DNA from 2 places in the Aminobacter sp. DSM 101952 genome. Region 2 is predicted to be linked to the other one. Evidence: riboswitches for the same ligand, from Rfam matches in the RefSeq annotation. Region 2 holds a riboswitch; the other holds the start of a gene.
What was found. A riboswitch is a leader RNA that binds a small molecule or an ion and turns the genes downstream of it on or off. The one in region 2 is predicted to bind cobalamin.
Positions count from the first base shown of each region.

Region 1: another riboswitch for cobalamin. It lies ahead of ASC75_RS00830 (CbtB-domain containing protein); the one in region 2 lies ahead of ASC75_RS21475 (ABC transporter substrate-binding protein).

Region 1 is NZ_LMCL01000001.1:167,860-172,907, reverse strand. It holds gene ASC75_RS00845 (isoprenylcysteine carboxylmethyltransferase family protein) at 89-565, opposite strand; gene ASC75_RS00840 (DUF1624 domain-containing protein) at 562-1,560, opposite strand; gene ASC75_RS00835 (gamma-glutamylcyclotransferase) at 1,673-2,362, shown strand; cobalamin riboswitch at 2,430-2,627, shown strand; gene ASC75_RS00830 (CbtB-domain containing protein) at 2,662-2,838, shown strand; gene ASC75_RS00825 (CbtA family protein) at 2,855-3,613, shown strand; gene cobU (bifunctional adenosylcobinamide kinase/adenosylcobinamide-phosphate guanylyltransferase) at 3,606-4,115, shown strand; gene cobO (cob(I)yrinic acid a,c-diamide adenosyltransferase) at 4,115-4,732, shown strand; gene cbiB (adenosylcobinamide-phosphate synthase CbiB) at 4,744-5,048, opposite strand, start outside.
Region 2 is NZ_LMCL01000032.1:308,072-313,119, forward strand. It holds gene ASC75_RS21465 (ABC transporter ATP-binding protein) at 1-586, opposite strand, end outside; gene ASC75_RS21470 (iron ABC transporter permease) at 583-1,686, opposite strand; gene ASC75_RS21475 (ABC transporter substrate-binding protein) at 1,750-2,799, opposite strand; cobalamin riboswitch at 3,072-3,265, opposite strand; gene ASC75_RS21480 (hydroxyacid dehydrogenase) at 3,441-4,472, opposite strand; gene ASC75_RS21485 (ATP-binding cassette domain-containing protein) at 4,488-5,048, opposite strand, start outside.

The DNA.
Region 1 (5,048 bases), on a different contig from region 2:
GCCTACGGTCCTCATCCTGAGCTTGTCGAAGGACGCACGACTTGGCCGCCGCCATCAATCAAGCGGATTGCCGAAAACGGGGAACGCGTCAGATCCAGCGGCGGACCTTCTTCGCGTAGTCGATGTATTTCTTGCCGAAGCGCGCCTGCAGGTGCTTTTCCTCGCGCTCGATGGCGAGCTTCTGGGTTGCGAAAGCGGCGATCAGTGCCAGGAGGATGAACCAGAGGCTGCCGCTGACCATGCCGATGCCGATCATCAGCAGCGTGTTGCCGAAGTAGATCGGGTTGCGGGTGAAGGAGAACGGCCCGTTCGTCACCAGATGGTCCGATGCCTTGTCAGGCCGGATGGTGGTGTTGCCACGCTTCAGGGCGCGCATCGCCGACACCTCGATCGCGACAAAGCCGGCGATCGCCAGCCAGCCGGCGGCAAACAAGAGATCCGAGATCGGCTCGGTGATCCAGGGCAGCGGATAGAGCAGTCCAAGCACGATGGCGATGGCAATCGCCAGCAGGTAGATGATAGGCGGCCATGGCACCCGGTTGGGGGCTGCCTTGATGTCGGTCATTGCGATCCTCCCGATGGTATTTCGCCGTCCGTCCTTGCGGTGCACATGGCGGCGGTGTCGCCGACACGCGACTTCAGTTCAGGGCTTTGGTCGCTGGCATAGAGGCGGTCGAGCGAATCGTCCTTCTGCAGCTCGTCGAGCATGCAGACACAGTAGCGCGTGCAGAAATCGGTGTCGCGGCTTTGCTCGCACGAGATCTGGCAGGACTTGAGGAAGCCGACTTCGCGGGTTTCGACGGGTGCCGGGAAGACCTGCGCCCAGGCCCAGACCAAGGAAATCAGCACGGGCTGGTGGATGAGGTAGAAGGCGAGGCTGTGGCGGCCGAAGAAGTCGAGCGGTTTCGACCAAGTGCCGGGTTTCAACTGCGCCAGCCGGTCGTACAGGCCGGATTTCAGCGCCAGCCCGGCAACGCCCATGCCTGCCAGAACCGCACCGAAGAAGGGGAAGACGGGCACGAAATCGTTGGAGCGCGGGGCAACGGTGTTAAGGCCGATCCAGAGCAGGGCCGGGTGGTTGAAGGTATCGTTGCGCAGATAGATCGGCGCCAGGATCACCAGCACGGCGGCGGCCAGCGTCAACAGCGGCGGCAGGCGCAGGAACGCGAGGCCGACGACGCTGGCAAAGGCGATCTGGTGCAGGATGCCGAAGAAGATGAAAGTGTTGGGCATGGCGAACCATGTTGCCACCGAAATTGCCGTGGCGGCGGTAACCACCATCGCCAGCCGCTTGCGGAAACCGCGCCAACGGATGCCTTTTGCGTGGGCAAGGACGAGGCTTACGCCGACAAGAAACAGGAAGCTCGACGCAATCGAGCGGGCGAACAGCTTCCAGCCGCCGAAGGCGGTCATGCCAGGGTCGGCATAGCCGAAGAACTCGAGATCCCAGGCGAAATGGTAGACGGCCATGGCGACGAGGGCCACGCCACGGGCAATGTCGATCACCTTAACGCGCGGTGTCCGGGCTTGAAGTTGGTCGGTGGTCGGTTGCATCGTCATGGCCATTCGCTTGGGCTTCGGGTGTTTCGCCGCCCATGCAGCACTATCATGGTTGAACCGCGGCAAGAGAGGGACTAGCCAACGTCATGCACAGGGTTCGGGGATGCCTGCAATGAACGGTCGTGTGATGTCGCTGACCGAGGAACTGGTGGCACTTTGCCATCGTGAGGTGGCTGATGCCGGCCCCGATCCTGATGCGCAGCACCTCGACGATGCCGATTACGAACGCATGATCGACAAGACGCTTGCCGCCTATCCCGGCAATGGGCCGCTGTGGCTGTTTGCCTATGGCTCGCTGATCTGGAAGCCCGAGGTCGAACACACCGACGAAAGGGTGGCGCTGGCGCGCGGTTGGCACCGTTCGTTCTGCATCAACATGACCCGCTGGCGCGCCACAAAGACTGAGCCCGGGCTGATGATGGGCATGGATCGCGGCGGCCAATGCAAGGGCGTGGCGCTCAGGCTGACGGACGGCGACCGGCGCGAGCAACTGGACAAGCTGTTTCGCCGCGAGATGACGCTGAAGCCCTCGACCTACAAGCCGCGCTGGCTGAACCTCGCCACCGATGAGGGGCCGTTGACCGCACTCGCTTTCGTCATCAACCGTCAAGGCCATGCCTATGCCGGGGCGCTTGGCGAGGACGAGGTCGTAAAGCGTCTGGCCACGACCTGCGGCCACTGGGGCTCGGCCGCCGACTATCTCTACAATGTGGTCAAGAACCTGGAGCAGCGTTCCATCCACGACCGGCATCTGTGGCGGCTGCAGCACCTGGTGGCCGAACGAATCACCGCGCGCGGCTGATCGCAAGAACGCCGCATTCGAGCGCCGCGGCGTCGGAATTTGGTTTGCCGCCCAAGCCATTTGTTTCTATAGTTGCGGCGTCGTCGGTTCCGTTACGGAATCAAGAGGGAATGCGGTAAGGTCCATTAGAGGGTCCGAAGCCGTGGCTGCCCCCGCAACTGTATGCGGCTAGTCCTCCCCAAATGCCACTGAAGCTTGCTTCGGGAAGGCGGGGAAGGGTGCCAATCCGCAAGCCAGGAGACCTGCCGGCGACAGGCACTTATCTCTGTGCCCTCGGGTGGAGGGCGAAAGGACTTATGATGAACACTGTTTCTGCTCTCGGCACCGACGTCTCCTCGCAGTCGCGTATCATGCAGCTGGCTCTTGCCGCGCTGCTCGGCCTTTTCGTTGTTGGCTTCCTCGGGTTCTCGCACATGGAAGTGGTGCACAATGCTGCCCACGACTATCGCCACTCGATGGCTTTCCCCTGCCACTAACGAAAGCAAGCCAACCATGTCCGTCTTTCGCAACGTCGTGTTCATCGCGGCGATCAGTGGCCTATTGGCCGGCGTGATCCTTGCTGCGCTCCAGACCTATTCAACCGATCCGCTGATCTTCAAGGCGGAGACCTATGAAAACGCCGGCGGCCACGACCACGGCGCGGCACCCGTGGCCGGTACCGAAGCGACCGCGCCTGCTGCCGACGCACAGGCTGTGGCGCCGGCCGAGGAAGAAGCGTGGGCGCCTGCCGACGGCTTCGAGCGTTTCGCTTACTCGGCGCTCGCCAACATCGTCAGTGGCATCGCTTTCGGACTGATCCTGGTCGCCGTCTCCGAGTTTGCCGGCGGCATCGCCAACTGGCGCCAGGGCGTGTTCTGGGGTTTTGCCGGCTTTGCCGTCTTCACATTGGCGCCTGGTCTCGGCCTGCCGCCGGAACTGCCGGCCATGCCTGCCGCCGATCTCGTCTCGCGCCAGATATGGTGGACGCTGACTGTCGTGGCCACCGCTGCTGGCCTCGCGCTGATTGCCTTCAAGCAGTCGTTGCCGCTGGCTGTCCTCGGCGTTGCGCTGATCGTCGCGCCGCACATCGTCGGGGCGCCGCAGCCGGAAAGCCATGAGTCACCGATCCCGGCCGACCTGCACCACAGCTTTGTCGTCGCTGTCACCATCTCCAACCTGGTGTTCTGGGTCGTGCTGGGCGCGGTGGCAGGCTACGTGCGCAATCGCTTCATGAGCGAACCCGCACAGTCGCTGAACGGTCGCCTTGCCTGAGACGCTGACCTTCCTGCTCGGCGGTGCGCGCTCCGGCAAGAGCGCGCATGCCGAGCGGCTCATCACGCAAATTCCTGCTCCGTGGACCTACATCGCCACGGCGCAGGCCTATGACGACGAGATGCGCGAGCGCATCTCGATCCATCGTGATCGCCGCGGCGAAGGCTGGCAAACGCTCGACGCACCGCTGGATATCGCGGGCGCGCTTGGCAGCGTGCCCGAGGGCGCGCCGGTGCTGGTCGACTGCCTGACGCTCTGGCTCACCAATCACATGCTGGCCGATCACGATGTCGAGGCCGAATGCGCCGCCCTCGCGGACGTGCTGTCGCGCCCGCGAGGGCCGTGGTTCGTGGTCTCCAACGAGGTCGGGCTCGGAATCGTGCCCGACAATGCACTGGCCCGTCGCTTCCGTGACGATGCTGGCCGCCTCAACCAGAAGGTGGCGGCCGTGGCCGACGCGGTGCTGTACATGGTCGCCGGTCTGCCGATGAAGGTGAAATGATGAAGACGATCGACGAACAGGAAGCTGAGCGCCACCGCGCCAAGATGGCCAAGCGGAAGGCGGTGCAGGATGCCGAGGTGGCGGGAAAGACCATCGTCGAGAAGGGACTGCTGATCGTCAACACCGGTCCCGGTAAAGGCAAGTCGACGGCGGCCTTCGGGCTGGCGCTGCGCATGCTCGGCTATGGCCATCGCGTCGGCGTCGTGCAGTTCATCAAGGGTGCCTGGCATTCCGGCGAGCAGGACGCGTTTGCCGCCTTCGGCGACCGCGTCGTGTGGCACACGATGGGCGAGGGCTTCACCTGGGAGACGCAGGACAAGATGCGCGACATTGCTGCTGCAGAGGCTGCCTGGGCGAAAGCGCAGGAGCTTTTGGCAGACCCGAGCATCTCACTCGTCGTGCTCGATGAACTCAACATTGCGCTGCGCTATGACTATCTCGATCTCGATGCTGTCGTCTCGACGCTCAAGGGCCGGCGCGAGGGCCTGCATGTCGTGGTCACTGGCCGCAACGCCAAGCCGGCACTGGTCGAGGCTGCCGATCTCGTCACCGAAATGGGCGCTACCAAGCATCACTTCGCTGCCGGCGTGAAGGCGCAGAAGGGGATCGAGTTCTAGCTTTCGGTGCGTCAGAGCCAGATGGCGAGGCCGACAAGGCCGATGGCGACGACAAGGATGGCGTCGGCCGTCCAGTAGAGGCGCAGTGCCGAGCGGATGTCCTGGGCATTGGCCTCGCGGCGGCCGCCCGATCCCATGAAGGCGTCCTCGACCATCACGCCGCCATAGGCGCGCGGGCCGGCAAGGGCGAGGCCAAGCGCGCCGGCCATTGCGGCCTCGGGCCAGCCGGCATTGGGCGAACGGTGCTTGTTCGCGTCGCGCCAGACGGCTTCCCATGCCGTCTTCGGGTCGGCACCGGGTATGAGGAAGGCGGCCA
Region 2 (5,048 bases):
TCGCCACCAGCGCCGTCACGCCCCGCTCGCGCGCGATCTCCGACACCACGCGAAGCGTAAACAGCTGGTTGCCGATGTCGAGCGCGCTCGTCGGCTCGTCGAGCACCAGCACGTCGGTTTCCTGCGCCAGCGCACGCGCCAGCATCACGCGCTGGCGTTCGCCGCCGCTGAGTTCCGACATCAGGCGAAAGGCAAAATCCTCGAGCCTGAGCCTGCAGAGCAATTCTTCGACGACAGCCAGGTCATTCGCGGAGGGACTTGCCCCCATATGCGGCGTCCGGCCGAGCAGGCAGGTCTCGAACACCGTAGCCGGGAAGCTGAGCGGCGAGGATTGCGGCACATAGGCGATCCGCCGCGCGCGTGCCTTCGGGGTCAGGTCGCGGATATCCTTGCCATCGAGCAATACCCGCCCGGATGAGGGCGACGACAGACCGAGCACGATCCTGACCAGCGTCGACTTGCCGGCACCGTTCGGCCCGATGAGGCCAAGGATGTGACCCTTGCTCAACGCGACCGACACCTCGCGCAGCACCGGGCGGCTGCCATAGCCGAAGCTGACCTTGTCGACGGAAAGATAGTCGCTCATGAAAAATACTCCGAGCGGCGCGACAGGATCAGGTGCAGAAACAGCGGCACGCCGACGAAGGCGACGACGATGCCCACCGGGATGACCGTCGGGCTGAACGCCATGCGCCCGACAGTGTCGGCCAGCAGCAGCAGCATGGCGCCGCAGATTGCCGAGAACGGAATGAGGTAACGATGGTCGCTGCCGATCATCAAGCGCGCGACATGCGGCCCGATCAGCCCGACGAAACCGATCACGCCGGTGAAGCTGATCACCACAGCCGACACCACCACCGACAGGACGACGGCGAGACCGCGCAGCAACGCGACATTGATGCCGAGCGAACGTGAAACATCGTCGCCGGCGCTCGTCAGCGCATTGAACTGCCATGCCTTCGACTGGGCGAGCGGTAGGGCCACCAGCAAGGCCATTCCGGCGACGGCAACAGCATCCCAGCCGATGCCGTTGAGGCTGCCGAACGTCCAATGCACGACACGGGCCAATTGTTCCTGGGTGGCGACGAACTGCACGGCGGCCGTCATCGCGCTGAACAAATACATCAGGGCGATGCCGGTCAGCACCATGGTCTGCGCACCCATCCCGCGCAGCCAAGCCATGGAAAACACCAGCACGGCGCAGCCCAGCGCAAAGAGAAACGCCGTCAACGGCACGAAATACAGCCCGGCGGCACTGAAGCCGACGCCGAACATGATGGCGATCGAAGCGCCGAAGGCAGCGGCCGAGGACACGCCGATGGTGTAGGGGCTGACCAGCGGGTTACGCGTGATCGCCTGCATCAGCACGCCGGCAAAAGCCAGAGAACCGCCGGCCACGATCGCCATCACCACGCGCGGCAAGCGAAGGTGCAGGAGGACTCGCGCCTGCTGCGGGTCGACGTCGGCTACGATGTAGCCGAAGGAAACCTTTTCCACCACGATCGCCAGCAGCGCCGTCAGACCCGTCTCGGCAATGCCGACGATGGCGACGGATCCTGCCACGACCACAAGCGCCAGCAGTGAACCCAGAATGATCGCCAGCCGCCAGTAGCCAGACTGCCGGTAGCGGTTGGCGATGCCGCTAGAATGGCCGCGCGCCAGACCGGCAGTCGTTGCGATGTCCATGGTCGAAGCCTCCGGATTGGGGGAGGCACGCCGCGGCCTTGCCGGCGGCGGCGTGCCGGTTCGTCAGTTGGAGGCGCTACCCTGGTAGGTCATGCCGCCCTGGAACGGCAGGCCTTGGTAGATCTCGATCCATTCCTTCATCGCCGCCTCGGGATCGATGTCGGCGAAGCGGTCGGGATAGAGCCACTTGGCGACCTGCAGCGCGCCCGTCACCTTGGACGAGCCGCCTGCCAGATAGTAGTTGATCAAGCGCACATTGCCCCCCGCACCGACCGGCGCGCCCGAAATTTCCTCGCGTGCGACGATCGCCTTCCAGCTGTCGGCGAACTTCGCTTCCGGGATCGTCTGGTAGGAGCCGGGCTGCAGCTTGATCACCAGATCCGGCTTACGCGCGATGATCTCCTCGGGATCGACGGTGAAGCTGTTCTCGTTGCCGCGCGAGGAGGGCTGCTTCTTGATGTCGATGTCGCCGAAGACGTTGATGCCGCCGCCGGCCTCGATCATGTCGTGCCAGCCCGAACCCGGCGTAACCGTCACCAGGTCGCGCACCTCTTCGAGGTACACCTTCTTGCGCTCGACGTCCTTCAGGCGCTCGGCCAGCAGGTCCATGTAGCGGGTGTAATAGGCGTTGAGCGCATCGGCCTTTTCCGTGCTGTCGAACAGCTTGCCGAACAGCGTCACGTTCTCGACGTGCTGAAGCGTGTCCCAGGCGGTGACGACCAGAACCGGAATGCCGAAGGCTTCGAGCTGTCGCGCCGCCTCCTCGTAGACGCCATTGCGCGGGATGATCACCACGTCGGGCTTGAGCGCCACGATCGCTTCGTAGTTGGGCTGGGTCTGGCCCTGGCCGACGATGTCGCTGTCCTTGAACTGCGGCCAGTAGGTCGGGTCCCGCATCGTGCTCGCATCGACGCCGACGACCTTGTCTATGGCCCCGATGGCACGGGCGAACTCAACCGCATAGCGGTTGAAGATCACCGCCCGCTTGATCGGCAGTTCCAGCTCGACCTTGCGGCCGGCATCGTCGGTGAAGGTTTCGGCGGCCGCCGGTGCCAAGCCGATGGCCGAAGCCAGGGCAAGTCCGAGCCACAGGGCTAGCTGAGTGATTTTCATGATGTCTCCATGCGCAAATGCGGTGCGGGGCGTGCCGAGGCCTGCACATGTCCGGGCAGGCCTCGGTCAGACGACACAGGCAAACAGGCGCAGCACGCCGGACGACGCCAAAGGCGCCCGCCGAAGCTCTTCGAACATGGGGAAACCGATCTTCCCGACATCGCCGCGCCAACCTCTGCCTGCCGGGGACGAGGTGCGGAAATGCGGGCCCGACGAAAGCCGCAACAGGGCCTTCGAAATGGAACCGTCACTCCTGTGGCACACCCCGACCACGGAATCTCACTCTGTCAGGCAGGTCTCCTGGCTCACGGATCGCAGCCCATGCCGCCCGTCTTCCCGGCAATATTGCCAGTGACATTTGGGCGAACGGCTCACCGCTTACAGTTGCGGGTCAGCTCCGGTTTCACACCGGATTCCCTCTTAGCTTCCACCTCGTCGGCGGAAGACCATGACGCGCGCACCCTATTCGTGGGCATGTCAAAGTCAAGGGTGATTTACAGGACTAGCAATGGAGTGAAAGTCGTTCATCTGCCGGCCAAGAAGACGGGTGGATTTTCTCTTGAGTTCTCCTCAAGGCATGCAACCCAATGCCAGAACGACTTGTCCGCCAGCGCCCGCGACACTGCAGATGTATCGAACATCTAGTTCCGCTCGACCGGTTTCGAGCGCATGCGCGACACGGTCTCGCGTTCGGCCCGCTTGCAGCGCATCGGCGGAAGGCCGCGGTCCATCAGGGCCATGTCCTCCAGCACCATGTCGCCCATGCGCTTGAAGGCAATGTCGAGCGCGCCGGCCCGGTGGGCCGAGCGCAGGAAGCCGGGCAGTCTGCGCACCGGATGATCCAGCGCCAGCGGCTCTTCCGGGAACACGTCGCTGGCAGCCACGATGTGGCCGCTGCGCACGGCGTCGATCAAGTCGGGGAAATCGACGACGCCGGCGCGGCTGAGCAGGATCAGGGCCGCGCCTTGGCGCATGCGGGCGAAGGAGCCCGCGTCGAGAAAACCCTGGTTTTCGCTGGTCACCGAGGCCACCACGAAGACGACGTCGCTACCCGAAAGCACCTCATCGAGCGTCGCTGGTTCGACACCGCTCTCCCGGAGCACCGATGGCGGCAGCCACGGGTCGAAGGCTTTGGCGCGGGCGCGGAAGCCTGCAAGCAGCCGGTTCAGCGCCTTGCCGAGATCGCCGAAGCCGATGAAGCCGATGTCGGCGCCGGACAGCAGCCGCGCCGATCCATTGCCCTCGGCGCCCCAGAGCTCGCGCCCCTCGCGGAACGCGAGGTCCGCGTCGGTGATGCCGCGGGCAAGGTCGAGCGCCAGGGCGAGCCCGATCTCGGCCACCGGCTCGGCGAACACCTGGCTGGTCGTCACCACATGAACGCCGCGCCCGAAAAGATGCTCGTAGGGCATGTTGTCGAGCAGGTTGCCCTCGACATTGAAGATGCAGCGCAGCGAGACCATCGCCTCCAGCGTCTGGAGCGACAAGGCCGGCTGGCCGATGAGGTAGCGCACGCGCCCGAGAATGTCGGGGGCAAGCGCGGCAATCTCCTCGGGCTCGACCTCGATCACCTCGTTCTCGGCTCGCAGCCTGGCCAAGGCCCCGGGCGCAAGGATCAGTTCCAGCGTGCGCGGCCTGGGAGCGCTGAGCACGAGCGGCCTGGATCGATCCGACATGCTTTTCTCCGCTGCCTAGCCGTGGTCGAGGCCCAGCGCCTCGATCAGGTGCTCGCCGGTGATCACCCGCTCGACCTCCTCGATGGTCGACCGCTTGGGATCGATGTTGTCGGCCACCACCTGCCCGCCGCGCATCACGACGATCCGGTCCACCACCTGGAAGACATGGTGGATATTGTGGGCGATGAAGATGCAGGAATGGCCGCTGTCGCGCACCTCGCGCACGAAGCGCAACACCCCTTGCGTCTCGGCGACGCCGAGATTGTTGGTCGGCTCGTCGAGGATAATCAGGTTGCTGTCGAAATGCATGGCGCGCGCGATCGCCACCGCCTGGCGTTCGCCGCCCGACAGCGCCCCGATCGGTGTGGTCGGCGGTATGTTCTTGGTGATGCCGACGCGCTTGAGCAGCGTGCCAGCCACTTCGTTCATCATCTCGTGGTCGAGCCGGTTGAACAGCGCCGGCCCCTTGACCGGTTCGCGGCCGAGAAACAGGTTGCGCGCGATCGACAGCTGCGGCACCAGCGCCGAATCCTGGTAGATGGTCTCGATGCCGTTTTCGATGGCGTCGGTGGTGCT